3 regions of the Blautia sp. AM23-13AC genome follow, and region 2 is predicted to be linked to each of the others. Evidence: riboswitches for the same ligand, from Rfam matches in the RefSeq annotation. Region 2 holds a riboswitch; each other region holds the start of a gene.
The links. Region 2 has a riboswitch for cyclic di-GMP ahead of DW642_RS06880 (transporter substrate-binding domain-containing protein). Riboswitches for the same ligand answer to the same signal wherever they lie in the genome.
Positions count from the first base shown of each region.

Region 1: linked by a shared signal. The riboswitch ahead of DW642_RS11085 (ABC transporter substrate-binding protein) and the one ahead of DW642_RS06880 (transporter substrate-binding domain-containing protein) in region 2 are both predicted to bind cyclic di-GMP.
Region 3: linked by a shared signal. The riboswitch ahead of DW642_RS13580 (response regulator) and the one ahead of DW642_RS06880 (transporter substrate-binding domain-containing protein) in region 2 are both predicted to bind cyclic di-GMP.

Region 1 covers NZ_QTUL01000009.1:81,861-92,891, forward strand. The annotation lists gene DW642_RS11080 (ATP-binding protein) at 1-1,823, opposite strand, end outside; gene DW642_RS11085 (ABC transporter substrate-binding protein) at 1,970-3,814, opposite strand; cyclic di-GMP riboswitch class I at 3,914-3,989, opposite strand; gene DW642_RS16800 (helix-turn-helix domain-containing protein) at 4,436-4,642, shown strand; gene DW642_RS11100 (glycoside hydrolase family 3 N-terminal domain-containing protein) at 4,666-7,080, opposite strand; gene DW642_RS11105 (glycoside hydrolase family 3 protein) at 7,081-9,504, opposite strand; gene DW642_RS11110 (GH36-type glycosyl hydrolase domain-containing protein) at 9,554-11,031, opposite strand, start outside.
Region 2 covers NZ_QTUL01000004.1:162,647-173,677, reverse strand. The annotation lists gene DW642_RS16225 (ABC transporter substrate-binding protein) at 1-848, shown strand, start outside; gene DW642_RS16220 (hypothetical protein) at 845-1,786, shown strand; gene DW642_RS06885 (response regulator) at 2,176-4,740, shown strand; cyclic di-GMP riboswitch class I at 5,269-5,344, shown strand; gene DW642_RS06880 (transporter substrate-binding domain-containing protein) at 5,434-6,720, shown strand; gene DW642_RS06875 (response regulator) at 6,897-8,228, shown strand; gene DW642_RS06865 (transporter substrate-binding domain-containing protein) at 8,408-11,031, shown strand, end outside.
Region 3 covers NZ_QTUL01000015.1:5,464-16,494, forward strand. The annotation lists gene DW642_RS13520 (MerR family transcriptional regulator) at 1-76, shown strand, start outside; gene DW642_RS13525 (hypothetical protein) at 89-421, shown strand; gene DW642_RS13530 (nitroreductase) at 613-1,152, shown strand; gene DW642_RS13535 (MATE family efflux transporter) at 1,211-2,551, shown strand; gene DW642_RS13540 (MATE family efflux transporter) at 2,574-3,929, shown strand; gene DW642_RS13545 (RNA polymerase sigma factor) at 4,044-4,502, shown strand; gene DW642_RS13550 (helix-turn-helix domain-containing protein) at 4,480-4,677, shown strand; gene DW642_RS13555 (hypothetical protein) at 4,735-5,145, shown strand; gene DW642_RS13565 (plasmid mobilization protein) at 5,584-5,982, shown strand; partial or broken gene DW642_RS16565 (relaxase/mobilization nuclease domain-containing protein) at 5,954-7,121, shown strand; tRNA gene DW642_RS13575 (tRNA-Arg) at 8,001-8,077, opposite strand; gene DW642_RS15900 (hypothetical protein) at 8,545-8,688, opposite strand; cyclic di-GMP riboswitch class I at 8,798-8,873, shown strand; gene DW642_RS13580 (response regulator) at 9,156-9,419, shown strand; gene DW642_RS13585 (DUF3878 family protein) at 9,594-10,592, shown strand; gene DW642_RS13590 (MATE family efflux transporter) at 10,893-11,031, opposite strand, start outside.

The sequences.
Region 1 (11,031 bases), on a different contig from region 2:
GTACATTCCGCACCTGCTATCTTTAACAGTTCCGTCAGGATCTCTGCGTTCAACTCATTATCCTCTGCACACAGGAATTTCATTCCCTGCAGGATATTACCATCCTGCTCATCTGTTTCTTCTTGTGTCACCAGAGCAACTGTTCTATCCTCTGCAATTTTCAGATCCATGAGAACCTCAAAACAGCTTCCCTGTCCCAATTCACTCTCCACATCAATGGTACCTCCCATTGCCTCAACCAGATTCTTAGTAATCGCCATTCCAAGTCCGGTTCCCTGTATTTTATTTGTAAGGGAACTTTCCGCACGGGTAAACGCATCAAAAATTGTATCCTTGAAATCTGCCGACATTCCCATACCATTATCGCTAACTAAGAAACGGTACTTTGCATAGACAGATGACTTTGTCTCACATTCTTCTACAAAGAACTGAATTTCCCCACCTTCCTGGGTATACTTCACTGCATTGGAAAGCAGGTTGCTGAAAATCTGTATCAGGTGAACCTGATCCCCATTCACCCACTCATGTTGAATATTTTCTTTTATGATTGTAAGGGTCTGCTGCTTTTCATATATTTGAGTATGAAATATAGTGTCAAGTTCCTGTACAAGATCCAGAATAGAAAAGTCAGAATACTTGAATACTGTTTTTCCCGCCTCAATCTTGCTCATATCCAGAACGTCATTGATAATTCCCAACAGATGCTGCGATGAAATATCTATTTTATCTGCATACTCTATAACTTTTGCTTTATTACCTGCTTCATGTCTGATCAAAGATGTGATACCAATGATTGCATTCATAGGTGTGCGAATATCATGTGACATATTAGACAGGAAATCCGTTTTCGCCTTATTTGCATTTTCAGCTGTCTGTAAAGCCTCTGTTGCAACGTTCTTTGCCTTTTTCAGTTTTTGATTGACTACTTCCATTTCCTTCATTGTTTGTAAATGAAGTTCATTATTTCTTTTTTCATATTCTGCTTTTTGATCTGCAAGACTAAGTCTGGAAATACTGTAGAATAATCCGGCAAAAAGTAAAAGTATAAAACCTGCCATGAGTATTGTTGTAAACAACACCGTTTTCTGGTAATCCATCAGCACATTGTCCACAACTCCCTTGGCCACAATGCACACCAAAATGGTGTTGTTGCTTTCTATCGGGCAATACCCCAGATAATAGGGGTTCTGTTTTCCCAAAAGTGCAACTCCGGATTCTCTGTTATCAAACTTCTTTTTGAACAAATCAGCCTCTTCTTCTGTAATAGCCTGTTCCCCTTTTAAATGTTTTAACAAAGAATAATTACGCAGGTATTTATCTCCACTCTGGTTCGTATACGTAATATTTCCGTCATGATCCAGCATGAACAAATATGCTTTTCCATGATAACCTTTCAATTTTAACATGGAATCCAGTTTCGAATGATCATACACAGTTCCAATTGCCGTATAAGTTTCTCCATTGATCGTGTATTCCTGACATGGAATCGCAACCAGATAACCGTCTTTTTTCTTCTGATCATAATCAAGACGCACCAGTTTTCCAATATTGTATCCGTTCTTTAAGTCCAGCAGAAGTTTACTTGGCATATCAATCCGCATTTTTGTTCCACCTGCTGATATTGCCTGACCATTTTCCTGAAGGAATATAAGAGTACTTTCCGATTCTTTTTCCCATGCTTCAAAGAAATTTTTGTTCGTATCCGTTTCAAGAGACAGTTCCCTCTCATGAAGTAAGAATTCCTCAACCAACTGCAGCTGGCTGTAGTATCCACTCACCTGAAGATCATAGGTCTGCTGTATCTGTTCAACAACAGCTCCCATACTGCTTTTTCCATTTTCGCTGATATACTTATTAGACTTACTTATAAGATACTTGATACAAACTAAGCTTAAAAGAATCATAAGTAGTATAAGCAACAGCCTTGTTATTTTTTTTCTTTTGTTTACCTTTTGTTCTATCTCCACTTTTACTGTTCAACCTCTATATAGTCTTCCGGTGCTGACGGCTGCTGTCCATTTGACATTGCTTCGGTCCATGCACTTGATAATGTTGTATCTTTAAGCTGCTCAATCTCACATTTCAGATTTATTTTTTTCAAAACAGACATTGTGGTGTCTGTAAGAAGAATCGAGTATTCCTTTTCTTTGTCTATTTTCTTATCATTAACTGTTAAGTCCTTTAACGAAAATCCACTTTCCTCTTGATTGACGATCATTTTCATACCGGATGCAATTGGTAATTCGTATTTATTGGTTACGTAAAAATTCTCATCAGCATCAGCAAGATAATTTTCCACGAGTTCATAAACCTGTTTACCATTGATTTTTGCAACATATAATGGTGTATCTGAACTCTTCGCTGTCATCATGCCAACCCGGCTGCTGGTGCATTCTCCTTTGTACATAGAAGAAGTGAAATAATAATATGGTGCCAGAGCCAGCTGTGCATCATTTTCTTCTCTGATCGTAGTTAAAATGGAAGATGCTGCATCACGGCCATTTCTATCGTTCAGTGAAATGGAATATTCATTTTCAAAATTCACCGTTGCTTTTTCTTCTGGATCTTTACGATTCATTACACTGCGAAAAGTATCATAAGCCTGTATTTCATCCATTTCCCCTGACAGTAATCCGTGAACAGCCTCAAGACTTGCATCAAATGATTTTTGGGCGGAATATCGGATATAAACAGCATTATGATTAATTTCCTCTTCCAGTCCAGGCACATCCTGCATCATGGTTGGAACATCTGTATTCAATGAAATAACACCGCTTCCATCCGCAATCAGCTTTTGCCCCTCTTCTGAAATCATACAATCCAGCACATCCAGCGCAGTATCCAGTTTCTCCCGGTCTTTTTCCAGGTTTTTGTTAAATGCAATGTTTAAGGACGGAGTCATGTACACATAGGATTCATCCGATGTCTGTGAAAAGTAAGGAATACGGATCAGCTCCGCATCCATCTGTTTCTGCAGCTGCTGCATAACCGTCGGATGTCCATGAAACATTGCTGATTTTCCTTCGACAAACATCTGGGTTCCTGTATTGATATCAATATTGATATCTTCTTTACCAAAATGCGAGTCCTTAAGAAACTGACTGGTTTCTGAAAAAATACGTTTCCATAATACATCATCAAACTTTACTTCATCCGCTGCAGTCTCTGCACCGTTTCGCCATTCAATACCATCCAGGCTTGTAAACTCACCGATTGCCGCCGCCTGGATGATTTCATTATTAGACCAGTCTTCCCTAAGATCCATGGAATACGGTTTTATGCCATTATCATAAAACTGCTGACAGGCCTGTACATATTCCTCATAATTTTCTGGAATCTTTACGCCATACTGATCAAACAGTGTTTTGTTGGCAATGATCGTCTGCGGAATACCACAGATTGGCAGCCACTGGATTTCATCCTCCGCATTCTTATAATATTGCACCGCATAAGAATAATACTTGGAAACAACATCATAAGAAGCAAAATCCATAAGATAAGGCTGTAAGTCCTGTGCATCTGTTCCAGAAAATCGACGTACTGTTATAATATCCGGTAATTCATCATGTTCTTTAAAATAACTGTATAAATCGGTATCATTGTTACCTATAATAAATTCAATATCCTGATCTGGAAACTGTTCATGGATATAGGGTGCAATATTTTTCATCAAACGATTTTCCCACAGATAAACGGTAAGATGATCATCATTTATAGATACTTCTTTCTTTGACTGTCCACATCCAGACAAGACAGCAGATGCTACAAGTACACCTGACACCACTGCTATCAGACAACGTTTTGCCTTTTTCATACTTTTATTTTCCTCATTCTTTCCTGATAAAATCATTATTGTTACGTCTATGAAATAACACCGTAAAAAAGCACCGTCAGACAGACAGTGCACCTCATTTTATGCAACTGGCTGCCATTTTAAAGGCCCTGTAGCTTTGCGTCCCAGACTTTCATCTGGTTTGCCAATTTCCTTATTATAGCTTTAATCTTATGCAAAAAACTGATTTTATTATACTTTAGTGTTCTACTATACACAAGAAAAAAATTAACATTTTAACGTTCAAAAACAAAAAAAGAACAGCCGATACATATACTCGAACTGTTCTCCTACTTCCGAAGTCCACGCAGCATTGACATTACTGTTTCCTGCTTATTTGTACTCAGATCGTTCCATATCCCTAGAACTTCTTTCTGTTTTTCTGTCAGATTCTCTGAATTATCTTCCTGAAAAAACTGCGATAATGTCACGCCCAAAGCTGCACATATTTTTTCAAGTGTGATCAGCGACGGCAGGTTTTCCTGCTCTGGTTCATATGGTACTTACAATTCCACGTTGTATGTGATAAACTATTATTGTCCATTTGGACTACCTTTACAATCCTTTTTACAACAAGTATACTTATTATATCGAAAAAATAATATGAAAATATCTGCAGAAATTATTAAGATATTGCCAAAACATAGAAAACAAATCACGGAGATAACAGAAACCACACTTCCCATCGGACAGATCGCCCTGCAGACCGGCTTCAGCCAGCAGTCCTATTTCGGAAAATGTTTCCGTGAAAAAATGAACTGCTCCCCACGGGAATACCGCAAGAACAGAACCGAATGCCGCTTTGTATAAAATGGCATCCGGTTCTGTTCTTTTTATTTCGCTGCGGCACTTGCCCAAAACGCTCTGTTTCTTCCCGCAACCCATTTATTTTCTTTCACACAGTAGCTTCCTCTTAAACGAATATCTTCTGAAGAACTTCCGACCTCTACTGCATATCGTCCTTTTTCCACTTTCCAGTGCATATCAATGTCCAGAAAAGCCATTTGATCCGTTTTCACCTCAAAGCATACCGTTTTCTTTTCGCCCTTTCGCAGGTGAATGCGCTTAAAACCTGCCAGTTCTTTTACTGGTCTTGTCAGGCTGGCATATTCATCTCGTAAATAAAGCTGGACAACCTCATCTCCTTCACAGCTTCCCGTGTTCTCAACAGCGCAGGAGATCTGAACCGTATCTGCTGCCTTTTCATTTCCCATCGAGATATGTAAATCCGAATATGTAAATGTTGTATACGACAGTCCGTATCCAAAATAATATCTCGGTCTGTGCGGCATATTCACATAATTGGCAAAACCGATACTGCCGCTCTGATCCCAGGAGGAACCATATGGATGATTGTAATAAACCGGAAGCTGTCCCACTCCATAAGCAACGGTAACCGGAAGTTTTCCTCCCGGATTATATATTCCGGTTAAAATATCAACTACTGCTTCTGCTCCTGTTTCTGATGGACTCCATGCTTCCAGAATAGCATCTAAATATTCCTCTGCAGCATCACTGGAAATCGGTCTTCCATCAAAGTGAACGCCAACCAATGGTTTTCCAAGCTGCGCAGCCTTGCGAATAAATGCATCCTGACATTTTGGAAGGTTAATATCAGTACTGTCAATTCCTTCTCCCATTGATGCCATGGAACACGTTCCGTGCTTACCGCCAAGCGTCAGTATCACAATGTCTGCCTGCTTTGCTGCCTGCAGCGCTTCTTCAAAATGACTTTCGTCGTTTCCTGCAATCGGATAGCCATATGCATATAAAATCTCACTTTCCGGAAAGCGGATTTGGAATTCTTCATACAGATTTCTGCATTGCGGTTTCTGTCTTTTCAGGATCTGATCAAACTGCTCTGTCTCATCAGACTGAATATTGGTTCCCGGAACCGTAATAATCTCATCTGCATCTGCCTGTACAACTCCGCTTACACCTGCAATAGAATTGGCAATCGCATAGGTAGACTCCATCATACACATATGTGTGTATCCACCAAACATTTTTCTGGCATACCCGGCATGCGGTCCGATCACCGCGATTTTTTTCCCTTTTGCCGCAATCGGCAATACGCCGTCATTTTTCAGCAGTACCATGGATTCTCTGGCCGACCGCAGGGAAGTGTTCCTGTCTGCTTCCTGCATTACAAGAGCATGAAGCTCTTTTCCTTCCAGCGCATAGGGATTTTCAAATAAGCCCATTCTGAATTTTCCCTCCAGAACCCGCAAAACCGCTGTATCCAAAATATGGATATCCAGTTTTCCACTTGAAAACATCTCTTTTAATTTCTCATTATAGCCAGTACAGGACGGCATCTCGATATCCATTCCCGCATGAAGACACATCGCACCGGCTTCTTCAAATGTTTCTCCAATATGATGTACACTATGCGCATTTCCCACTGCACCGTAATCGCTGATGCACATGCCGTCAAATCCCATTTTTTCCCGAAGCAGTTTCGTAAGCATGTTATGAGAAGCAGATACATCTTCTCCATTCACAGCGCAATAACAAGGCATAATACCTTTCAGATCTGACTCTGTGATTGCTGCCTGGAAAGGTTTTGCAAACACTTCTTCTAAAAGTCGCGTCGGCGTTTCGCTGTGTGTTCCATGAATTCCACCCTGCGAATTATGAAAAGCCACAAAATGTTTTGCCACACTTTCTGCTTTTCTTGAAGCAACTGTATTCTTTTGTATTCCTTTCGTATACGCTGCCCCCATCGCACTTACAAGGGAAGCATCTTCTCCATAACTTTCTCCAAAACGGCCCATACGCGGATCTCTTGCCACATCCAGAACCGGTGCCAGTATATGGGTAATACCACAGGCCGTTTCCTGTCTGCTCACAATTTCTGCAATCTGTTCTTCCAGCTTGGGATCAAAGCTTGCTCCCCTGCCAATCCCAGACGGAAAACTGGTGGAGTCCTGAATGAAGGCCCCGCACAATCCTTCCATATGAAAGATTGCCGGTATTCGATGGGCACTGTTTTCCATCACAATCTTCTGCACTTTTCTCTGCCATGCAGCCACTTCATCAAGTGTCTCCATCCTGCGCATTTCCAGCGTGCTTACTTCTCCCATTCCGTATTTTGTCTCCTGCTGAATTTTTTCAAAGTTATAGGCATCCTGATCAAAAGGAAAAACACAGTTAATCTGTGCCATCTTTTCATCAAGGCTCATTTCTTTGAGCAGAAGAGAGGCTCTTTCTTTGGCACCCAGTGTATGATCCCTATATGATTTCATTTAAATACGCTCCCCTTTCTCAAATAACTTCAGAACATGTAACAATCTTGCAACACTCCTTTCCAGATCTTTTCTGGTAATCCGTCTCTCCTGATAGGCCTGCAAAATCTGCCGGATCACCGGCGGGCCACCCGGCATCACAATATCATTTCCCGCTGCCACAGCATCGCCGCCATCTGCGACAATATCCATATCGCCCCAGTCAGTAACGACAACACCATCAAAGTTCCATTCTTCCCGTAAAATATGCGTACACAAATCTCGATTTCCAGCTGCAAGAACCCCATTAATTTTATTAAACGATGTCATAATAAAGGATACTCCGGCATCTCGAACCAACATTTCAAAAGGTTTCAGATAAAGTTCCCGCAATGCACGTTCCGTAAGGATGGAATCTACCGCATCGTACCGCTTCTTCGCACTTCCTCTTCGATACGTTTCCTGTTCATTCACGGCAAAATGTTTGGGGCAGACGCGGACAGGATGATTTTCCTGAACGCCCTTTGTAATCTGGACCGCACAGATTCCGGTCAGATAAGGATCCTCCGAAAAATATTCAAAATTTCGCCCGCAAAGCGGATTCCGGTGCAGATTGACTGCTGGTGCCAGCCATACGTCAACCGCTTTCTTTTCGCACTCTGCGCCAACCGCATTTCCAAACGCTTCCCACAGTTCTTTATTGAATGCGCAGGAAATCAGCATAGCCGTTGGCCAGGCCCCCGTTCCCACACCTGCCGGTCCATCTTTATAAAAAATGGAATGAATACCTTTTTCTGGCATAGCCGGGGAGACATATCCTTTTGCTCCGACTGGATGATCGTTTTTGGTCAGTGGATTTCCCTGACCATCCAATATAGTTTCCGGCTGTTCCTGTTTGCTGAACGCTGCAAATGGAATTCCAGGTCCATACCCCACACACAATGCAGCCAGCTGTTCGATACTGAAATTTTTTACTTGTTCCATTTCATCCCGTAAAAGATCATATCTTTCCTGCTCTTTTAAACCATCGGTCTCTTCTTTTTTCTTTTCATGCATTCGGACCTTTTTTCGTCCTTCTCTTGCAGATAGTACCTGCAAATGCTCTACATTGCAGTTTTGCACGCAAAGACGATTCACACATTTTTTAATTACGTAATCTTCTCTTATCTGGATTTCTCCTGCAAAAATTGTCTCACGGGATGAATTTCCGATAAAAAACTGATATTTTCCCTTTTCCAGGATATATGATGCAGATGTCTCAACATATCCTGCCAGATCCTGCATGGATATTCGGATCGAAATATTCTGTTTCTCCCCCGGAGCAAGAAGTCTCGTTTTTGCAAAGCCTTTTAATTCTTTTTCCGGTTTTTCCGACTCTGTACCAGAGCAGGACAAATAAAGCTGTATCGTTTCTTTTCCTGCATAATTTCCGGAATTTGTTACCTCCGTAATAAATTCCACCTCTTCTTTTTCCTGTTTCATCTCTTTCGGAAGAATCGTAAACGATGTGTAAGACATTCCATATCCAAAGGGGTACAATACCTGTTTCCGAAAAGTATCAAAATAGCGATACCCCAGATAAATGTCTTCCTGATACACCGTTACCGGGCTTTTCGTATATCCTGTACTTCCATTTGCCTTTGCATCCAGTCCATAATTTTCGTAAGTTAAAATTTCATCTTCCTGTTCTTTATTCCAGGTGAAATTTTCTGCTGTCGGGTAGTCTTTGAAAGACTCTGCCATGGAAAAACTTAATTTGCCAGATGGATTCACAGCCCCCGTCAGAATATCAGCTAATGCTCCGCAGCCTTCTTCGCCCGGAATTCCCAGAAACACCACGGCCTTAATTGCGGAATAGGCGTTCACCCACTGCATATCGATCATTCCATTAATATTCAGTACAACGATCACATGTGGAAAAACACAGCACACCTGTTCCAGCAGTTCTTTTTCGGATTCGGTAAGTTCATAATCACCTTTGATGTGCCTGTCACATTCTTCCCCACCAGCATTCCTTCCCAGCACAAAAACAGCGGTATCGGTAAACTCCCTGGCTTTCTGCATCAGCTGCTCCGGAATGTGATACTCTGTCCACATCGGCTGATATTTTCCAAAGATCTCATACATAAAACCACAGTTCATATTTTCTACATTTGTGATATCAATACCGTCAATCACAAACTTTTCCGATTCGTTTTTTTGATGGCTGGTATAAAATTGTTTTAACCCTGCTTCTGCACAGATTCCTCTTTTTTCACATTCACATAAGAGATTCTTGTTTGCAAGGGATTTGGATGCTCCCGAACCGTTTCCCGAAAAAATGGTTTCTATCTGTGCCCGTCCCAAAAAAGCCACCTTTTTTTCTTTTAATGGCAAGATCTGCTCTTCATTTTTCAAAAGAACAATTGATTCTTCCACAAGTTCCTGAAAAATACTTTTTTTCATCTCTTTTCCTTTCTTTCTGCTGATGTCTTCATAAACAAGCCTCTTTTGTCTATTTACGCAATATAACATGGACTTCATGCATTTTTCCATCCTTGAAATCAGGCAGCACAAACCCATCTGCTTTGTCGGACATATCGCAAACTGCTCCGTCTGTCTTAATTTCAAGCACTCCTTTTTCCAGATGATCTGGATTTTCGATGATTACATGATAATCAGCACCTCGAAAATGTCTGGTCACTTCTGCCTTTTCCCATTCTTTCGGCAGACACGGATCGATCCGCAGTCCATCGTAATCCCGTTTGATTCCGAGAATTCCTTCGTACAATCCCATCATGCACCACGCAGAAGTTCCCGTTGTCCAGGACTGGTAGGATCTTCCATAATATCCGGGATTAGTAGAATAACAGTTTGTAAAAACATATGGTTCTGCTCCGGATTGCATGGATGGATTTTTATCACTGTCCGGCATAATTTTTTTCAGTGTTTCGAATGCTTTGCTTCCTCTCCCCACCTTGCAGTCCATCAGAATTTTAAACCCTGTAGCATGACAGTATACACCACCATTTTCAAACAATCCTGGCAGCATGCCGGACATTCTCCCTACATTTGGCGAATACTTCTGATACGGCGGAAGATTTAACGGAAATCCAAAATCATGCTCCATGGAATCCACTGCTTTTAATATCTTTGGTAATTTCTCTGCATCTGCAACATCTCCTAAAACAGCCCATGTCTGCGCGTTCAGATAAATTTTGCTTCCTTCGCTGTTTTTGGAACCAATATTCTCCACATCACTTAACGCCCGCATGTACCACGCTCCATCCCATGCATATGCATTAATGCTGTTTCGTAAGATACGATATTCCTCTGCTATTTTTCCGGCATATACCTGATCGCCTTTTTTCTTCAGTAATGCTTCTAATTCCTTCAGTGCCAGGCAGAACTGATGGGAAAGCATTACGGATTCCGCATATTCATCCGTTGTAACATTGAGTGCATCATTCCAGTCCGCAAAATAAATCCGTACCAGTCCATGCTTTCCTTTATCCTGCAGCAATCGATTCACAGCCGCTTTCACATGATCCAGAACAGCCGCCTTCCCTCCATCCTGCCATTCAATCTCCAGATCCAGGATAGAAAAGTCTCCCGTTTCTTTTATCAGCTGGCAGACAGCCCATATGATCCAGAACGGCTGATCGGAATACCGGGTATCATCATAAGGATACCACGTAAGAACTCCATGACCATCCCGAAACTGATGGCGAAGACATTCCAGAATCTCTTTTTTTGCTGTTTCCTGCCGATAGTTTAACAGGCCGACTGCAATCTGAAGATTATCGCGGACTCCTTTTTTCCCGACAATGCAAAAATCTACCTGTTTTTTCACCCAGTTATTCATCATGTGATTGATTTTTTCATCCGGCGTTTCCACGGTCAGCGAACGATATTTTTCCAGATAATGCGTTTCTGCTTTTTCAAGTTCCTTTTCCACAGCTGCAGAATTGGAAAACTTTTCCGATACCGCCC
Region 2 (11,031 bases):
TTTTGTCAGGATGTGGCGAGAAGAGTGCAAAAAAAGAAGACGAAGAAACCATCACGGTGTATTTATGGAACACAAACCTGTATGAAAAATATGCACCATACATCCAGGAACAGCTCCCGGATATCAATGTTGAATTTGTAGTAGGGAATAATGATCTGGATTTCTATAAGTTTCTTGATGAAAACGGTGGATTGCCGGATATTATAACCTGCTGTCGTTTTTCCCTGCATGATGCAAGTCCCCTGAAAGACAGTCTGATGGACCTTTCCACAACCAATGCGGCAGGTGCTGTCTATGATACCTACCTTAGCAATTTCAGGAACGAGGATGGAAGCGTAAACTGGCTTCCTGTGTGTGCGGATGCACATGGTTTTGTAGTGAACGAAGATCTTTTTGCAAAGTATGGTATCCCGTTGCCAACAGATTACGAGAGTTTTGTTTCCGCCTGCCAGGCATTTGACAAAGTGGGTGTTCGTGGATTTACGGCAGACTATTCTTATGATTATACCTGTATGGAAACACTGCAGGGTCTGTCTATATCAGAGTTGTCTTCTGTGGAAGGACGCAAGTGGCGGACGGTCTACAGTGACCCGGAAAATACAAAGAGAGAAGGTCTGGACGATACCGTCTGGCCAGAGGCTTTTGAACGTATGGAACAGTTTATTCAGGATACAGGGCTTAGTCAGGAAGATCTGAATATGGATTATGATGATATTGTTGAGATGTACAAAAGTAGCAAGCTTGCCATGTACTTTGGCAGTTCTTCCGGTGTAAAAATGTTCCAGGATCGGGCATTAACACAACATTCCTGCCATTCTTTCAGGAGAACGGTGAAAAGTGGATTATGACTACGCCATATTTCCAGGTGGCCTTAAACCGTGATCTGACAAAGGATGAAACACGCAGAAAGAAAGCAATGGAGGTACTGGATACAATGTTTTCAGAGGATGCGCAGAACAGGATTGTTTATGATGGACAGGATCTGTTAAGCTACAGTCAGGAGGTGGATATGCAGCTTACGGAATATCTGAAAGATATAAAACCTGTGATCGAAGAAAACCATATGTATATCCGTATTGCGTCAAATGACTTTTTCTCTGTTTCCAAGGATGTGGTTTCGAAGATGATCTTAGGAGAATACGATGCAGGGCAGGCATACCAGTCATTTAATTCTCAGCTTCTTGAGGAAGAAACTGCTTCTGAGGATATCGTGCTGGATTCACAGAAGTCGTATTCCAACCGTTTCCACAGCAGTGGAGGAAATGCAGCATATTCTGTTATGGCAAACACGCTACGTGGCATCTATGGGTCAGATGTGCTGATCGTAACCGGAAACAGCTTTACGGGAAATGTGCTGAAAGCCGGCTACACAGAAAAAATGGCAGGTGACATGATCATGCCAAATGGTCTGGCGGCTTACAGCAGCAAGATGAGTGGGGCTGAGCTGAAAGAAATGATCAAAAACTTTGTAGAAGGCTATGAGGGAGGATTTATTCCGTTTAACCGTGGTTCTTTGCCAGTGGTTAGTGGTATTTCTGTGGAAATTAATGAAACGGAAGATGGCTATACATTAAGTAAAGTTACAAAGGATGGAAAGGCAGTTCGGGATGAGGATGCTTTCACGGTGACCTGTCTTGCCACACCGCAGCATATGGAAACTTATCCTGTAGATGAAAATATGATATTTGATGGAGAAGCTACCTCTGTGAAAGATACCTGGACAGCATATGTTTCAGGTGGCAATGCCGTTCTTGCAGAAGCTGAAGATTACATAACCCTGAGGTGAGAAGAATGGATGTTAAGAATTCTAATAGAAATAGAAAGAAACCTGTCAGGAAAAAAGGATTGAGAATAGTTGCCTTTCTTCTTCTCTTTATAGGAGTTGTTCTGGCTGTTTTCCGATATTATAAGTTTATGTCGAAATCTATTTATGAGGAAAGTGTTTCTCATCTGACGGAAGTTTTTCATCAGTCTGATCAGATGCTGAGAGAACTGACAAATAAGAACCTGACTTACCTCCATATTTAGGGTGAAAATCTGCAGAATATCTCTGGTGAAAGCGAAATCCTTGATTATATAGAGCAAGCACAGGAAGATGCAGGTTTTTTAGACTTCTATTTTCTATCAGCGGTCGGAGACTATAAGAGGGTAACAGGAGAAACTGGGTACCTTGGATTGCAGGAAAATATTGAAGAGGAGATCCGGCAGGGAAAAGATGTGATCGCGAATGTAGCAGTTCCCGGAAAATCCCAGCAGCTTGTTTTTGCCACACCTGAGGCTCATGGAATTTATCAGGGATTTGAATACGATGCAATTGCCATTGCTTATGAAAATTCTGATATCGTAGATGTGCTGGATATTTCTGCTTTCCATGGAAATGCTCAGAGTTTTATTGTTCATTCGGATGGTCGTGTTGTAATTGCTCATTCTTCCGAGTTATGGGGGAACGTGTATAATTTCTTCGGCTTTCTGAGAAGGCATTCTGATATGTCTGAAAAAGAGATCAATGTCCTTTTGGAGAAGTTTAAAGCGGGACATACTGATGCGATGTTGCTGAATCTGGATGGAAGAAATTATTATCTGGTCTATGAAAAATCGGATATTCAGGACTGGATGTTTCTGGGACTTGTCCAGTCTGATATTGTCAATGCCAGTATGAATAATCTGCAGTTTACCACGATGCTTCTTGTTGGAGCTGTTGTACTTTGCATTGCTGCCTTTTTTATCAGTCTTATTATCCAGAAAAACAGGACAAATCTCAGAAGAAAGGATGCGGAGATCCGGTACCGTGATGAGCTGTTTCAAAAGCTTTCCATGAATGTGGATGACGTTTTCCTGATGCTGGATGCCCAAACATATCAGACGGATTACATCAGCCCTAATGCGGAAAAACTGCTGGGTATTACAGTAGAACAGATCCGCAAGGATATTCGTGTTTTAAGAAAACTGCACCCTGCAGATTCCGAAGACTCGCAGAAGAATCATCTGAAAGAAATTCCGGTTCATGAACAGCAGGAGTGGGATTTTGAATCTATACATCAGAAGACAGGGGAAAGGCGCTGGTTTCATAATATTGCAATGGGAAGTGAGGTAAACGGGGAAAAGAAATATATTCTGGTTATGTCAGACCGTACCTCTGACTGGAAAATGAACCAGGCTCTTTCTGAGGCAGTCCATGCGGCAGAGACTGCAAATAGGGCGAAGAGTATTTTTCTTTCCAATATGTCTCATGATATTCGGACACCAATGAATGCGATTATTGGATTTACGACACTGGCTGTAAGTAATATTGATGACAAAAATAGGGTTCAGGATTATCTGGGCAAAATTCTTTCTTCCAGTAAGCATTTGCTTTCACTGATCAATGATATATTGGATATGAGCCGGATTGAGAGCGGAAAGATCCATCTGGAAGAAACAGAAGTCTGTCTGTCGGATGTGCTTCATGATCTGAAGACGATCATCAGTGGACAGATTCATGCGAAGCAGCTGGAGCTTTATATGGATGCCATGGATGTTACGAATGAGGATGTCTATTGTGACAAACTGCGGCTGAACCAGATACTGCTGAATCTTTTGTCAAATGCGGTTAAGTTTACTCCGGCAGGCGGAACCGTTTCTGTCCGTCTCAGACAGTACCCGGGAAAAGCAAAAGGCAGCGAACTGTATGAATTTCGGGTAAAGGATAACGGAATTGGAATGAGTCAGGAATTTGTACAGAAGATCTTTTCTCCTTTTGAGCGAGAGCGGACTTCTACAGTCAGCAGGACTCAGGGTACGGGACTTGGAATGGCCATTACCAAGAACATCGTGGATATGATGGGCGGTACTATTGAGGTTCAGACAGAGCAGGACAAGGGCACCGAGTTTATAGTCCGTCTGCCATTTCGGACTCAGCCTGAGCATCATTGCATAGAGAAGATTTCGGAACTAGAGGGTCTTAAGGCATTGGTTGTAGACGATGACTTTAACACCTGTGACAGTGTAACAAAGATGCTTGTAAAGGTTGGAATGCGTTCGGAATGGACAGTCTCGGGTAAAGAGGCTGTTCTCCGTGCACGACAGTCAATGGAGCTGGGGGATGCATTTCATGCTTATATCATCGATTGGCTTCTGCCGGATATGAATGGAATTGAAGTTACACGTCAGATCCGGAGTCTTGATGACAATACGCCGATCATTATTCTGACTGCATACGACTGGTCAGATATCGAAACAGAAGCCAGAACTGCAGGAGTGACTGCATTCTGCGCGAAACCTCTGTTTATGTCAGATATCAGAGAGACTCTGATGGCTGCCATCGGTCAGAAACAGGCCCGGGCAGAGGATAAGATTCTTCCGGCAGCAGATTTAGATTTCAGAGGCAGGCGTATACTTCTTGTGGAAGATAATGAACTGAACAGTGAAATTGCAGTGGAAATTCTGAAAGCATATGGATTCCTGGTTGATACAGCAGAAAATGGAGCAGAGGCAGTGGAGAAAATTAAAAATTCAACACCGGAGGATTATGATCTGGTACTGATGGATGTGCAGATGCCTGTAATGAATGGATATGAGGCTACCAGGCAGATTCGTGCGCTTACTGATCCGGCACTGTCGGGAATTACCATTCTTGCCATGACTGCTAATGCTTTTGATGAGGACAGAAAGAAAGTTCTGGAATGCGGTATGGATGGATTCTTATCCAAGCCAATAATTATTGAAGAATTGATTGATACGTTACAAAAGAATCTGGATTAGGCGCCTGGAACATCATAAAACCCACAAGGTAGAAGAGGGAAATGGAAATCAGGCAATCAGGAGCCTTCCAGGTGCATGGGAAAAGCAGACAGGAAACAGAGGCTGTGTATCGGAGAAACTGTATCAGCTTTGTGATACAATGGTTGCACCGGAATATCGTCCGCTGATACGTCCATTTCGGGTGTTTCTACACTTTCAGCCAGATTGAAGACGGAAGAATGTATTTATACAGAATACAGGATGTGTGATGGCAGCTGGCACAGGATGCTTTTTATTGTAAAAAAGCGGGATGAGTCTGGAAATGTAACCCATGTTTTATGAAAATCCGGCAGTGCAGGCGAAGGTGAATGAGCAGGTAACAGTAATGTCCATGCTTCGTGGACTTCGGAAGTAGAAGAACAGTTCGAGTATATGTATCGGCTGTTCTTTTTTGTTTTTGCACATTAATACGACAATGTTTTTCTTGTATACAGTAAAGCGCTATAGTATAATAAAACTAGTTTTTTTACATACGTTTAAAAGCTATAATAAGGAAATCGGCAAACCAGATGAAAGTCTGGGACGCAAAGCTACAGGGCCTTTAAAATGGCAGCCAGCTGCATGAAATGATGTGCACTGTCTGTCTGACAGTGTTTTTTTGTGGTGTTATTTCATAGGCGTAACTATAATAATTTTACTGGGAGAGAGAAAAATATGAAAATAAATAAATCAGTATTGCAAAGGGGTATCATTTTAGTATTGTGCAGCTGCATCCTTTTTTCAATCTGTCCGGTTTATGCTTTTGCAGCAGAAAATCAGAAAGAGAGAGTTGTCAGGATTGGTGTACCGGATGATACATATGATAAGATAAATGAAAATGGAAAAAGAAGCGGATACGGCTATGAATATCTGCAGAAAATCGCAGGTTATACCGGGTGGAACTATGAATATGTAGATTGTACATGGGAAAATTGTTTTGACAAATTAAAAAATGATGAGCTGGATATGATAGAAGGAATCTCTTATACGGAGGAACGGGCAGAGACTATGCTTTTTTCCGCTATTCCAATGGGAGACGAAAGATATTATGTCTACGTAAAACCCGATCATACAGACATCTCATCCTCTGACACTGCATCTTTCAATGGGAAAAAGATTGGGGTGCTTATGGGTTACCTGTCGGAAATGGTATTGAACGAGTGGGAAAAGAAATATGATCTGCATACACAGCATGTCAATGTTTCAAATAATGAAGATGCTTTGAAGAAAATTGCAGACGGAGAAATTGACGTTTTTGTATCGTTAGAGGATTCCCGTCTGGGTGGGTACGGAATGGTGGCCTTAACGAATCTCGGAAGTTCAAAAATATATTTTGCGATTGGCCAGAGTCATTCTGATTTAAAGACAGAGCTGGATAATGCTATGAGAAGGATCACAGATGATGATCCTTATTATGCAGATGAACTGCATAAGCAGTTTCTGTCAGTGGCCAGTGTATATTTTCTGACGGGAGAAGAACAAAAATGGCTGTCAGAGCATGGAGAAATCAAAATCGGTTATTTGATAAACGATGGCGGGGTCAGTACTCTTGATACAGAAACCGGAAAAGTGAGCGGCCTGATCACGGATTACATCCAGCTTGCACAAAACTGCCTGAAAGGGCAGACTTTGAAATTTAATATCAAGGGGTATGATTCACAAGAGGATATGCAAAAAGCGTTGCATGATGGAGAAATTGATATGATTTTTCATGTGATGCAAAATACGAATGCTGCCGAAGACCTGGGCTATGATCTGACAGATACTGTCTGGAAGTATAATATGGCGGCTGTAACGGTTAAAAAGAGTTTTGATGAAAATGCTGAAAATACGGTTGCGATACCAAGAGAAGAGAGTGATTTGAAGTCTTATGTTTCCTATAATTATCCACAGTGGCATGTGAAGGAATATGCTACCTGGATGCAAAAAAGGCTGTATATAATGGAAAAGCAGACTGCATGATTATGGCCTCAGGCAAGCTGAAACAATATTCCGATGATAATAAACTGTACAGTGTTTTTCTGGAAAAGTACGGTATGGTGTCGTTTGCAGTCAGACGTGGAAACAGCATGCTGCTGTCTGTCCTGAATAAGACGATAAAAACAATGTCTGCTTCAAAATTCTCCAATGCTGTGTATATGTATGACAGTAATCTGAAGAAAGTTACGGTAAAGGAGTTTATAAGGGACAATTTCTGGAGTTTTATGTTGCTTGTTGTATCTGTTTTTTTGATCGTGCTGATACTGATACTTGGATTCCTCCGAAAAGCCAGAATTGCAGAGAAAAAGGCAAAAGAGGCACAGCAGCAGGCAGAAAAGGCGAACAGTGCAAAGACACATTTTTTGAGACAGATGAGCCACGATATCCGGACACCTTTAAATGGAATTATTGGGATGATCAATATATCAGAGCGTTATTATGGCGATAAAGAAAGATTATATGAATGTAAAGCAAAGGTAATGGAATCCATGGACTATCTGCAGTCCCTTCTAAATAATGCTCTGGATATCGGAAAAGTAGAATCTGGAACATTACAGTTGGTAAACAAGCCATTTGATCTGGTTGCAATGCTCGTAAAACAGATTTCGATTATTGAGACAAATGCAAAGGAGTATGGTATCCGCTTTGAAGGCGGAGCTTCCATGAGTACTTTTCATCACAGATATGTTATTGGCAGTGAGGAATATCTAAACCGTCTTCTTATGAATCTTGCCGGAAATGCCGTTAAATATAACCGAAGAGGTGGTAAAGTAAGCCTGTATTTCAATGAGATTTCAAGTGATGACAAGACGGCAGTTTTTGAATTTGTATGTTCCGATACGGGACTTGGTATGAGCGAAGAATTTCAGAAACATGCATTTGAATCCTATGCCCGGAAAGGAAAAGAAACAACGAATGGATATAGTGGTGCCGGACTTGGACTTTCTATTGTAAAAGATATTGTGGACAGGATGAATGGAACAATCAAACTGGAAAGTAAAGAAAATGTAGGTACAACGTTTACCGTTACGATACCACTTGAGATTGATCATAATGCTGAGAAGGAACAGCAAAAAAAAGTGGAAAAGCCTGATCTGTCGGGGAAGAGTGTATTATTAGTTGAGGATAATGAGCTAAATCTGGAAATTGCAAAAATGCTGCTGGAAGATGAAAAAATGGTTGTGACTACGGCAGAAAATGGCAAGGAGGCTGTGGATATTGTTTCTCAGTCAGTTCCAGGCAGATTTGATTTTATTTTTATGGATATTATGATGCCGGTAATGGATGGATTAGAAGCAGCCAGACAGATAAGAACATTGAACCGTAAAGATACAAAAGAGATACCCATCATTGCGATGACAGCGAATGCATTTCAGGATGATATCAGGAACTGCATAGATGCCGGAATGAATGCACATATTGCAAAACCCATTGACAGTAAAAAAATAGAGGACACTTTGCTATTGGTTTTAAAACAAAAAATGCAGTAAGAAAATTCTTTGTGTTGTGTTTCTGGCAGCCCCGGTCAGGGCGGCAGATTCAGATGAAGATATTGATGCGGCAGTGCAATTTTGTTAAACCAGGAGGTTGACAAGGAGATGTATAGAGAAATATATTTGACAGACAGACAGACAGACAGACAGACAGACAGACAGACAGGAGATTTAATATGATTTCGAGAGCAAAGAAATATGTGGCAGTATTACTGGCTTTTGTATGCGTGTGTATGATATTTTCTCCCCAGACTGCATATGCAGCCGAGGACAGTTCGCAGCATGAAACTGTCAAAGTCGGTTTCTTTGCCATGGATGGTTATCATGTGATGGATGAAGAAGGCAACCGCAGCGGGTATGGCTATGATTTTCTTCGGCTGATGGCCCGTTATTGGGATGTAGATTACGAATATGTCGGATATGATAAGAGCTGGGATGATATGCAGCAGATGCTTGAAGATGGCGAGATTGATATGGTAACATCTCCCCGCAAAACACCGGAAAGAGAAGAAAAGTTTGATTTTTCACGTCCGATCGGAACCAATAATGGGATTCTGACCGTCCGCAGTGACAACAGCACGATTGTGGATGGCAATTACAGTACTTACAACGGTATGCGTGTGGCACTTTTGAACGGAAGCACACGAGATAAAGAGTTTGCGGATTTTGCAGGCAATAAAGGATTTACATATGATTCATTTTATTTTGATACGACAGAAGAGATGGAGGAAGCTCTTCAGAGCGGAAATGTTGATGCTATTGCTGCCACTTCTATGAGAAAAACAAATAATGAGCGTATCTTGGATAAATTTGACAGCGGCGATTTCTATGTCATTGTTAAAAAAGGTAATACAGAATTGCTGAATGAGATCAATTATGCAATCGACCAGATGAATGCAGTTGAGGGTGACTGGAAAACGACACTTTATAATAAAAATTATGAAAGCATCGAAACTAAGAATCTGGAATATACGGAGAAAGAAAAAAGTATTATTTCACAGTATTCCAAGGACAACCCGCTTCATGTTCTGTGTGATCCGACCCGTTATCCATATTCTTATAATGAAAATGGTGAGATGAAGGGTATTATCCCGGATTACTTCCGGAAAATTGCAGACTATGCCGGGATTTCCTATGAGTTTCTTACACCTGCCACCAGAGATGAGTATATTGCTTATCAGAAAAATAAGGAAACCACAGATATGAGCATCGATGCGCGCCTGGAAACAGATAACTATGCTGAGACGAAAAAATGGGGGATTACTGCACCTTTCATTACGATGCAGCTGGCAAGGGTGACACGGCGTGACTTTGATGGAAAAATTAATGTTGTTACTACTGTTGACCAGACAGCATCAAATTCCATTGAAGATGCAATGGCGCCCGGTGCAGAAAAACTGATGTGCAGTACCCGACAGGAAATGATGGAAGCTGTCCGTGAGGGTAAAGCAGATGCTGCCTTCGTCTACTATTACATGGCACAGGCGTTTGTGAACAGTGACACTACGGGCACCATGACATATACTCTGCTGGAACAGCCTACATTCACCTACCGCATGGTAATTTCATCAACTGAGAACCATGCGCTGGCTGGTATTCTGACGAAAGCAATGTATGCCATGCCCCAAAATCTTGTTGAAGATCTTGCAGCACAGTATACCACATACAAAGCAACAGAGCTGACATTTGTTGACTGGATCCGTCTGCATCCTGTTGTTACTGTTTTGGTTCTACTTATTTTTGGATGGCTGCTGACTGCTATGGCTGTGATAATGGTGCATCTCAGTGCAAGAAAAAAAGCTCAGAAGGCGGCCCAGGAGAAAGCTGAGGAAATGGCGGAACTGGCAGAGCATGCACAGGCTGCAAACAAGGCAAAAACAGCATTTTTGTCACATATGTCCCATGATATGAGGACACCGATGAATGCAATCATAGGATTTACCAGTATTGCAATGAAAAACAATCCGTCAGACGAAGTGAAAAATTGTCTGGAAAAGATTGACGAAAGCTCAGAGTATTTACTGTCGCTGATCAATGATGTATTAGATCTGACCCACATCGAAAGTGGAAAAGTGAAATACAATCCGGTACCGGCGGATGTGAAAAACATTACAGATTCTGCATTGGATATTATAAAAGGCTTTCTTACGAACAGGGATATCAACTTTAAGATTCAGCGTGAAGATGCAAAGATTCCGAATGTACTTGCGGATCCTGCACGCCTGCGCGATGTGCTGGTCAATATTCTGAGCAATGCCGTAAAATACACTCCGGATGGAGGAACGATTACCTTTGAAGCCCGGTGTCAGGAAAAGGGCGGGGATGGATATATAAATATGCGTTACCGCATTTCGGATACTGGTATTGGCATGAGTGAGGAATTTACAAAAGAAGTTTTTGAGGAATTTGCACAGGAAGATTCCGATGTGAGAACGCAGTACCATGGAGTTGGACTGGGGATGGCTATCGTAAAGAAGTATGTAGATATGATGGGTGGAACCATTTCCGTGCAGAGTAAAAAGCATGAGGGAACCACATTTGCTGTGGATATTCCTTTGGAAATTACAGATAAGGAATGTAATAAGTCAGACACAGGTATTTCTGAAAAGGTGAATCTTACAGGTGTGAATGTCCTTCTTGCAGAGGATAATGAACTGAATGCAGAGATTGCTGCCGTGCAGTTGGAAGAGTTCGGGATGAATGTAGAAAGAGTTGTGGATGGAAAGAATGCTGTTGAGATTTTCAGAAATCATCCGGAAGGCACATTTGATGTAATCCTGATGGATATCATGATGCCTGA
Region 3 (11,031 bases), on a different contig from region 2:
GCTCATAGACTATGGCATTACTAATGACAGTGAAAAATTTGTGACTGAAATATGTATTCCGGTCAAGTGCAGATAAGAAGGGCATAAAATGAGATTCGTTGTTAAAAAAGAAATTTTTGAAGAACTGCCGAGTGCCTGTTTTGGTGTTGTTATGGCAAGAGGCATTGATAATAATAACGCATACCCAGAGATTGAACAATTTTTAGATGAAAGTATCCAAGCTGCAATGCAGCGTTTTGAGGGAAGAAAAGTCAAGGAAGATCCGGATATTTTACCATATCGAGAAGCATTCCGAGCCTTGAATATCCTATCCAATATCGTACTGAATGAATTGGACTGGTGGGTGGCCTCCCAATGGGAGAACATGCCCACTCACTACGAGTACAAAACCAGACAGAATTTCTCATGTGCCATAAAGTAACACAAAAAACAACAGACAGCCGCCACAATTCCGTAATGATTGATGCTTGACAGTCTCCTGAAAGAATGCTATAATAATACGCGTAAAATTTGAGTGGACTTTTTCCGGATTCGGTCATCTTTTTGCCACACAGCTATCTTGTGATAGTTGTGTGGCTTTTTTGTTGCCTGCATCTCGGAAGTATTAGCAGAATGGAGGACTATATCTGTATGGAAAAAAATTTTTTGTCTCTTATCAAGACGCGCCGTAGTGTACGGGCTTATAAATCGGAACCTGTCCCTTCCAAGGCTTTGGACGCTGTACTGGAAGCAGGGACTTACGCTCCTACCGGCGGAGGACATCAATCTCCAACCATCATTGCAATTACAGACCCCAAATATAGGCGGGAGATTGCAAAACTAAACGCAGAAGTGATGGGGAGCAACACAGACCCTTATTATGGCGCACCTGTCGTGATCCTAGTTTTGGCAGATGGCTCCGCAAGTACCTTTGTGGAGGACGGAAGCTGCGTCCTCGAAAACATGATGCTCGCCGCCCATGCCCTTGGGCTGGGAACTGTATGGGTACATCGGGAACGTGAGATTTTTGACAGTGAAAGTGGCAAGGCTCTCCTGCGGGAGTGGAAGCTACCGGAAACCTTGCGTGGCGTCGGGGCGATTGCATTGGGCTATCCGGCCAAGGAAGCCGGTCAACCCGCAGCACGCAAACAAAACTATATCGTTCGGATTTAATGTCCCGCTGTCCGGCGCAATTTTTTGCGCCGGACACTTTGTGGAGAGGAGGGAAAGTATGCAGACCAATAATAAAATGGCGGTCGCTCCTGTTGGAAAACTCATCTGGCAAATGTCGATACCGCCGCTGATTTCCATGTTCCTGCAATATTCCTATAACCTGATAGACAGCGCGTTTGTGGCACGGTTGAGTGAGAATGCACTGATCGCTGTTTCTCTGGCATTCCCGATTACAACATTGATGAATGCAGCGTCTATCTGGATCGGTGTCGGCGTGAATGTGCTGATAGCAGGATATCTTGGACAGAAAAAGCAGGATGATGCAAATACAACCGTCACACATGGATTGTTACTGGCCTTTGGAATTGGTGCTTTGCTCAATCTTCTGGCATTACTGATTATGAAACCCTATTTTCGGGCATTCACCAATAATGAAGAAATTTATCAGCTGAGCATCGCCTATATGAGTGTGTGCTCCTTCATGCAAATTCCCAATATGGTGCATATCGCCATCCAGAAGATGATACAGGCCACCGGGAACATGGTCGCTCCCATGTGGTTCCAGATCGCGGGCGTGGTCGTCAACTTCGTGTTCGACCCCATTCTGATTTTTGGGATTGGTATTTTCCCAGCTATGGGAATCCGCGGCGCTGCGGTAGCTACCGTTGCAGGCTATCTGCTGTCCATGATTTTGGCATTTGCTTTGCTGCTGGGCAAAAAGCAGAAAGTGCAGGTAAAAATCAAAGGCTTTCATTTGCAAAAGCAGATGATCCGCCGTATTTTTGCCTTTGGCCTGCCATCTTTTATTATGAACGCCCTCAGTTCGTTTATGGTGACCTTTGTCAATCTGTTTTTGGTGGCGTATTCCGATACGGCGATCGCTTTCTTCGGCGCATATTTTAAGGTGCAGCAGCTGATTGTTATGACGGTAAACGGCTTGATTCAAGGCTGTTTGCCTGTCATGCGGTTTAACTACGGCGCAGGCAACAGCGAACGGCTACATTCCGCTTTCCGATACGGAACCGCTTTGGTCACTGGTATGATGATACTGGGGACATTGGCCGTCATCCTTTTTCCAGCACAGATTTTGGGATTGTTTACGGCGTCGGAAACCATGCGCTCCTTTGGGATATCCGCTATGCGGATTATGGCGGCAAGCTATCTGTTTTGCGGTCTCTCTACTATGATTTCCACCTATTTTCAGGCTACGGAAAAAGTAGGTTCCAGCATGGCAATCCAATTATGCAGGCAGATGCTTTTCCTTGTTCCCGCCTTATGGTGCCTGGACAAATTGTTCCATCTGAACGGAATCTGGCTTGCATTTCCGGTTGCCGAAACTGCCACTTTGCTCGTTGCTCTTGTGATGATGGCATGGCATCGCCGCAAAAATATCTCATAACGTGTTCCAGGGAGGAAAAATGATGAACGACACTTTCATGAAAGAGAAACCGGTATTACCGCTGATTTTATCCATGTCCTTGCCTATGGTTTTATCTATGCTGGTCAATTCCCTCTACAACATTGTGGACAGTTTTTTCGTCGCGCAGATCAGCGAGGAGGCTATGACGGCATTATCGTTGGTTTACCCGGTTCAAAATTTTATCAATGCTGCCGGAATTGGATTTGGCGTTGGCATCAATGCAGCGATCGCCTTCTATCTGGGCGCGGGGGATCACAGAAAAGCGGATCAGGCAGCCACGCAGGGACTTGTGCTTGCCGTGATTCATGGCGTTGTTATGACAGTCTGCTGTATTACAATCATGCCAGTTTTCCTGCGGATGTTCACTTCATCCGAAGCGGTCATTGAACTTGGCGTTCGCTATTCTGTCGTTGCGTTCGCCTTTACACTCATTGTTACCGTCAGCATGGCGTTTGAGAAATTGTTCCAGACAGTAGGAAACATGAAAACGACCATGATAAGCTTGATGTGCGGGTGCATCATAAACATTGTCTTAGATCCCGTTCTGATTTTTGGCTATGGCCCATTCCCGGAAATGGGAATCAAAGGCGCTGCGCTGGCGACCGGCATCGGACAGGTTCTGACGCTGACGATTTACCTTGTAGTCTATCTTGCGCGGCCAATTCGCGTGCATATCCGCAGGCAGTACATTCTCCCCAGCAAAAAGATGGTAATAAAGCTGTACTCCATTGGCATTCCCGCAACCCTGAATCTCGCGCTTCCGTCTCTTTTGATTTCGGCGCTCAATGTGATTTTGGCGGCATATTCCGAAGTGTATATTCTGGTTTTGGGAATCTATTACAAATTGCAGACATTTGTCTATCTTCCAGCGAATGGCATTGTGCAGGGGATGCGCCCCCTGATCGGCTATAACTACGGCGCGGGGGAACACCAACGGGTCAGCCAGATCTTTAAGATTGTTTTGTGCATGAGTGGTATCATTATGGTGTTTGGGACAGTAATATGTCTGCTGATCCCCGGACAGTTGATGGGGCTGTTTACCCACACAGAAGCGACGATTCAGGCCGGGGAAACCGCCTTACGCATCATCGGGGCCGGGTTTATCGTCTCGGCGGTTTCTGTTACATCTTCCGGCGCATTGGAGGGACTTGGGAAAGGAACTCCCTCCTTACTGATTTCCCTTTGCCGGTATGTAGTGGTCATCATCCCGGCTGCGTTTTTACTCAGCAGGTTTTTCGGAGCGGTTGGCGTCTGGAATGCGTTTTGGATCACGGAAGCGATTACTGCAATCATTTCTATTTGTGTTTACTACAAGGCAATAGTACAAAGCCAGCTGAGCCAGTCAACAGTAAAATGAACGTTGCTTTGCGCCGCCGTTGACAGCCCCGTCTGCCTTTGCAGATAGGCAATCAAGGGGCGACAGCACGGAGTGCTGCCGCCCTCTGCCATTATTCAGAAAGGGGGATTTTCCATGACCGAACACGAAAAGTATCAAGAACATATCCGGCATACACACGATGCCTTTTGCAAGACCGTTATTCGCCACGCTGCCATAGACGCAGCCCGGAGCATACGCAGCCGCCGCAAGCGGGAAATCTCGCTTGAATATCTGATAGAAGAAAAACACTATCCATTCAGCACCACAGATAAATACTTTGCGGAGCAAGCTGCCATGAACAGCTATCCGCTTTTCGTCTGTGGTCAGATGGTGCTTTTGGAAAGTCCAGAGCTTGCCGCAGCGCTGCCCGCACTATCACAGATGGAACAGGAAATCATTTTCCTGTACTACTTCCAACGATTGACGCATAGGGAGATTGGAAGGAGATATGGACGGGCTGGCAACACAACCGGGCGGCGTATTCAGATGATTTTACGGCGGCTACGGGCAGAGTTGGAGGGCTTGTCCTATGAACCAGCTACTTCCCTATGAAACAATCGTTAAGGCAAGCGAGGGGGACCCGGAAGCTGTTGCCGCCGTTCTATCTCATTATGCCGGATATATCCGCTCTTGTGCGAAAATGGACGGACAGATTAACACGGATATGCAGGAGCATATCGTCAGGCAACTGATAGAAAGCCTGTTGAAGTTCCGCTTTGACCGCTAAACAGAAAAGTTGTATAATTAGAGCCTGACAAATTAAACTTCAATGAGGGTAGAGCAAATGGAACAGATTATCAATTATAGAGACATACCCACAGATAAAAGGATTGACATATTAAATGCTCTTGAGCGAATAGGTTTTTTTCCGGCATACGGCGGCGTGAAAACAATGCAGCAAATTATGGAAAAGTCAGTTCCAGGTTCAGGCCCACAATTCTATTTCGTTTTCCGTGAAAATGAGTTGATAGGGTACAATTTTCTCATTGGGGACACTAAGAAATATAAAGCGTTCCCATGGCTTGCTATTAGCAATATGGATGAGCAGAAGTTGACTGTTTGTGAAGAACTGATGAAAATACAAATTGCCTTTTTTGAAGAACTCGGAATGCAAAAGATAGCAGATCATTGCGTTAGGATTATGGAAGATTACAGAAAAGGAATTGGAAAGCGGACAGAAAGCGATTGCAGATAAATTCCATTTGAAAAACGGCTGACAATTTAATACCGCCGCCCATCACAGCGGCAGATAAGCAGTAAATCTTGAAAAGGTTTACTGCTTTTTTTGCGCCCATTTTCAAAAATCTTTGGCAAACCACACCGCCGGATTGTTGTAGGGAGCAGACAGGGAAAACAAAAAAATTTCCGTGCGTTTGCCAAAACGCCCCCTTTTCACCGTTGTAGTGGTGAACAGCGGGCAGAACACGCCGCCGCAATCGCTATATTGGTGGAGCAAGCCAGTATATCCGCAAACCAGAGCCGCCGAGGAAAGCGGTAGTTTTTTAGAGCAAGATTCTACCACGGTGCCAAAATCCGCATATCTGCGGTTTTGCCCCTTTGGTAAATCTTGTTGGGGAGTGCCTTCCCCAAACCCTGCTCATGCGCCCTGTCGGGCGAGAAAGGAGGTCAACGCTTGAAGAAAAAATACAACACACCCCACCGCTGCCATGTGGTCAAAACCCGCATGACCGAGGAAGAATACGCCGAGTTTGCGGAAAGGCTTTCTGCTTACCACATGAGCCAAGCCGAGTTTATCCGGCAAGCCATAACCGGGGCAGCCATACGCCCCACCATAACCGTTTCCCCCGTCAACGACGAGCTGCTTGCCGCCGTCGGGAAGCTAACCGCCGAATACGGCAGGATCGGCGGCAACTTAAACCAGATAGCCCGGACGCTGAACGAGTGGCACAGCCCCTACCCGCAGCTTGCCGGGGAGGTACGGGCGGCGGTTTCCGACCTTGCCGCCTTGAAGTTTGAAGTCTTGCGAAAGGTAGGTGACGCTGTTGGCAACATTCAAGCATATCAGCTCTAAAAATGCGGACTACGGTGCAGCCGAGCAGTATCTAACCTTTGAGCATGACGAGTTTACCATGAAGCCCACCCTTGACGAAACCGGGCGGCTCATACTCCGGGAGGATTATCGGATAGCCACGCTGAACTGCGGCAAGGAAGATTTTGCCGTTGCCTGTATGCGGGCAAATCTCCGATACGGTAAAAACCAAAAACGGGAAGATGTGAAAAGCCACCACTATATCATTTCCTTTGACCCACGGGACGCAGCGGACAACGGCTTGACCGTAGACCGGGCGCAAGCATTGGGAGAGGAATTTTGTGCCGAGCATTTCCCCGGACACCAAGCCATTGTCTGCACCCACCCGGACGGACACAACCACAGCGGCAATATCCATGTTCATATCGTTATCAATTCTCTGCGTATTGAGGAAGTACCCTTGCTGCCCTACATGGACAGACCGGCAGATACCCGTGCCGGGTGCAAACATCGCTGCACGGACGCTGCTATGGAATACTTCAAAGCCGAGGTCATGGAGATGTGCTACCGGGAAAATCTCTATCAAATCGACCTGCTCCATGGCAGTAAAAACCGCATTACCGAGCGTGAGTATTGGGCGCAGAAGAAAGGACAAGCCAAACTTGACAAGGAAAATGCCACCCTTGCAGCCGAGGGGCAGCCTGCAAAGCAGACCAAGTTTGAAACCGACAAGGCGAAGCTGCGGCAGACCATACGGAACGCCATGAGCGAAGCTACTACTTTTGACGAGTTCTCCGCTTTACTTCTGCGGCAGGGTGTGATCGTCAAAGAGAGCCGAGGGCGGTTGTCCTACCTTACCCCGGACAGGACGAAACCCATTACTGCCCGAAAACTGGGAGATGATTTTAACCGTGCCGCCGTTCTTGCCCTTTTGGAGCAGAACGCCCACAGAGCCGCCGAAAAGACCGCACCCATACCCCAATACCATACCGCTGAAACAAACCGCACAGAGCGAGGAAAAACGCAGAAAATCGCCCCGACAGGCAGCATTCAGAGAATGGTTGACCGTGCGGCGAAGCGAGCCGAGGGAAAAGGTATCGGCTATGACCGTTGGGCGGCTGTCCACAATCTCAAACAGATGGCGGCTACCGTTGCCGCTATGGAGCAATACGGCTTTACCCCGGATGTCTACATCGACAAGGAGCTGACACGGGCATCCAAACGGGCGATTGAAACGCTGGGCGAGAAGGACATCTATTACATCTTCACTCCGCTCATGCCGAACACCAGCACAAGAATTATCCTGAAAAAGCCGAAAACCGATTCCAGTATCCGTAAGGTGTGGTTGCCGAAAACGCTTGCCTACATTCTGCGGGAATGGAAGAAGTCCCAAGACGAGTTGAAAGGCTTCCTGGGCGACGAGTATCAGGATTTCGATCTGGTGGTGGCACTTCCCAATGGACGGCCCTGCGAGGATCGGATCATCCTCAAAGAGTTTGCAAAGCTCCGTGAGGACGCAGGGCTGCCGAAGGTGGTCTTTCATTCTCTCCGTCATTCCAGTACCACCTACAAACTGAAACTGAACCACGGCGATCTGAAAGCCACCCAGGGCGATACGGGTCATGCCGAGATCGACATGATAACCAGTATCTATGCTCACATTCTGGACGAGGATAGAAAGGTCAATGCTCAGAAATTCGAGACTGCCTTCTATGCCAAGCCTGATCTTCGCAACGTCCGTCCGCCGGAGGAACCGACAAAATCGGAGCCTGCGACCCTGGACCTTGAAAGCCTTGTGGAGCAGCTTCAGAAGTCGCCGGAGCTGGCGAGTGCGCTCGCAGCCCTGATAGCGGCGCAAGCCCCGGCAAAGTGATCCGAAAAATCGAATTAGCAAAACGCAGAATTTTCTTAGCAAATTTCTGAAAAGCGTTCGAGTCCAATTAGCAAATATACATCATGCGGCGTATAAAAATCTCTCGGTAACGGAAGTGAAATTACCGGGAGAAGGAGAAACAAAAAAACGCTGCAAACCCTGAAAAAAGGCTTGCAGCGGTGCTTTCTGGCGTCCCAGAGAGGATTTGAACCTCCGACCCCACGCTTAGGAGGCGTGTGCTCTATCCAACTGAGCTACTGAGACATTTATTGGTTTTATTCAATTTTCACTGCTCGAAGGAATCGAACAATCTGCCGCTTAGGAGGCGAGTGCTCTATCCAGCTGAGCTATGACGACACATGCCGCAAACCCTTGATTTTACTGGGTTTCTGGGATTTTTCCCTTCGGCCATATATAAGATTATCAACTCTATTTCGAGTTGTCAATCTACAGATTTTTTCGATTTGGTAACATTAGAATGCTCCCCAATTTGGGGAATGCTTTGTTGTCACCTTTGGCATTTTTCAGAATAGATTCGAACTGAAAGTTGTTTTTCATTTTTTCCCTTTGGGGAATGCCTCGGCTTTCTCTTAGGAGGCGGACACTCTATCCTACTGAGCTACAGAAACAAAAATTATAAATGTTTCAGCCAGGTCAGCAACAAAAATATTATACTATATTTTTGCTGCTTTTTCAAGACGAAACACATACTTGCGATTCTGCAGTTTACTTCAGGAATTTTCCATTGTGAGTACCTGATAAATTCTCTTATAGGCTTTTTCATAGGTCCAGCAGCCTTCGACATTGTTGTAGTATTCATTATTTTTTTCGACAACATATTCTAAATCGTTTTCTGTCATGAGTCTGTATTTCATCGTACACCTCCAATGTTAAAAACAGTAATCTGCCAAAATCCAGAGGTCATTATATCATATTCCGATGGGAAAGGAGAAGAGAGTCTTACAGCAATGAATTAAAATAAAAAAAGAATCTCGGCAAAGCAGTCGAAAGGCTGTGACGCAAAGCTACAAGGCCTGTAAAATGGCAGCCAGCTGCGTAAATATGGAACATTTCTTATAAAATAAATAGGGAGAAATGACTGAAATGCACGGTAGGAGAATCTATGGTGCTTTTTTATTGCCTGCGAAAAGAAAATACGAGAGGAGGAGTTTGCATTTTCCCGCCATCCGGCGATCACCGCATTTACGAGCATGAACGTGGAGACACCGACCATCGTGGCGTATCTGTTTGACCACCCGCTGTATCTGGTGGCACTGATTGCAGGTGTGCTGCTGTTCTGCTTGCGGAGGATAATGCACTGAATGCAGAGGTTGCGACGGAGCTGCTCGGAAGCCTCGGCCTTGTCGTGGACTGGGCGGAGAATGGTTCCAAGGCCGTGGATCAGTTTGAAGCGTCGGATCCGGGAAGCTATTTTGCGATCTTCATGGATATGCAGATGCCGGTGATGGATGGCATCGAGGCGACGAAAAAAATTCGAAACAGTGTGCGTGAGGACAATGATGTTCCGATTTTTGCGATGACAGCAAATACTTTTGCAACGGACCGCAAGCGGTGCGCGGACGCGGGCATATTCCGAAACCGGTGAATTTAAAAGAGATTCAGACGACGCTGGACGAGAAAGTGCGGACGGCATGTGCCGGATAACGGGACGGATTAATAACAGAAAAATTTGGAGAAGGGGCTCTACTGCTTTGGATTGCAGTGGAGCCTTTTTATGGTGTATCATAGGAAGTAAAAGAAAACAGGGGAGAATCACGGAATGGAAATTGCAGAAAATATCACATGGACCGAGGAACTGGAAAGGCTGGATGTGCTTCTTTCGCAGGGGCAGTTCGAGCTGCTGCTTCCGGGTGAGCGGTACGGGGGAGGAGAAAAGGAGATCTGGCTTGTCTATCTGATGAACGATGCGGCAGAGAGCTTTCTCGTTTTTCATGACGCGGAGCTGACGGGAACGTATCAGAAGGAATACGAGGGAGAAATAGATGCCGCACTGGAAAAAGACGGGGAGCAGTACGTTCTGATCGTGCGGCAGAAAGAGACGGTGTGCACGCTGTTTTTCAGCCGCCTTTCACTGGAAGTGCATCTGTTTGATTACGGAAAAACGGGTCATTTCTGGGTGGACGGATACGAGTATCTGCGGCAGATTGAGTTCCGTATTGCGATCCTGCGGGACAAGCTGGAATACCTCGGCGAGGCGTTCTGCACCGAGGAAGAAATGCGTCTGGCATCGCTGGCCAATTTCCCGCCGCTCAATTTCTGCTGCTACCCGGCCGTGCCGGATCAGTATCTCGTACCGTCATGCCCGTGGTGGGAAGCGACGGAAGAGGCAATTACGGAGATGAAAAAACTGGCATCGGAGGCAGGCGATAAAGTGCTGCTGTGGTATCTTGCACTTTATGAAAAATGGCAGGGAAAACTCCTCGCAAAACAGATCGCAAAACTGCTGCATACGAGCCGCCACGCGAAAGTCGTGGATTTACTGGAAAAAAAACTGGCCCGCGAAGCACAGAATTATCCGAAACGACGCTTCACCGGCGAAGAAGGAACCCAGATCCGAAAAATCCAGGAGCAGGCAATGAAACGGAAAAAGATACTGGAAGCCGAAGGAAAACGCGCATCATTGCTGCGCGAGGAGCCATTCTTTTATGCACGGGATTCGGTGGAATATAAGGTCCATCTGATGATCTGGGGAACGAGAGGGAAAGAGCGGGTTGTGGAGGTTGAGACGTTTAAAATTTCCAGAACGCAACGGCAATGATCAGCTCCTTTACGGACGAGCCGGAAGTGATTCAGTTTTAATGCCAGTAGACAAGAAGTCCCCCGCTTCTAAAGTGGTGGGATGAATTGTTAAAAGAAACATAACGGCAGTGGCGGGCGGAGAGAAATCGGTATCCTCCACTGACATGAGGTAAGTCACAGTCGAACTATTTTCGACATGTCAGACTCCGTGAAAATACCGACTGTGAATTGAAACAAGGGATAAGGTAAAATAGAAAGCGCTTATTTGAGGCGGGAATGAAATCTCAAATAAGCGCTTTTTCTATACGCTGCCGCCAAGTCAGGCTGCGGGCAGTTTATAATATTTCGATGTATGCTGGCGGTAGAGCAGCAGCAATCCGCGGATGCAGAGCTCGATAGCCATGGCGATCCACATGCCGCGCAGGCCGAGCGGGGTGATGAGAAGCACCGCGAGACCG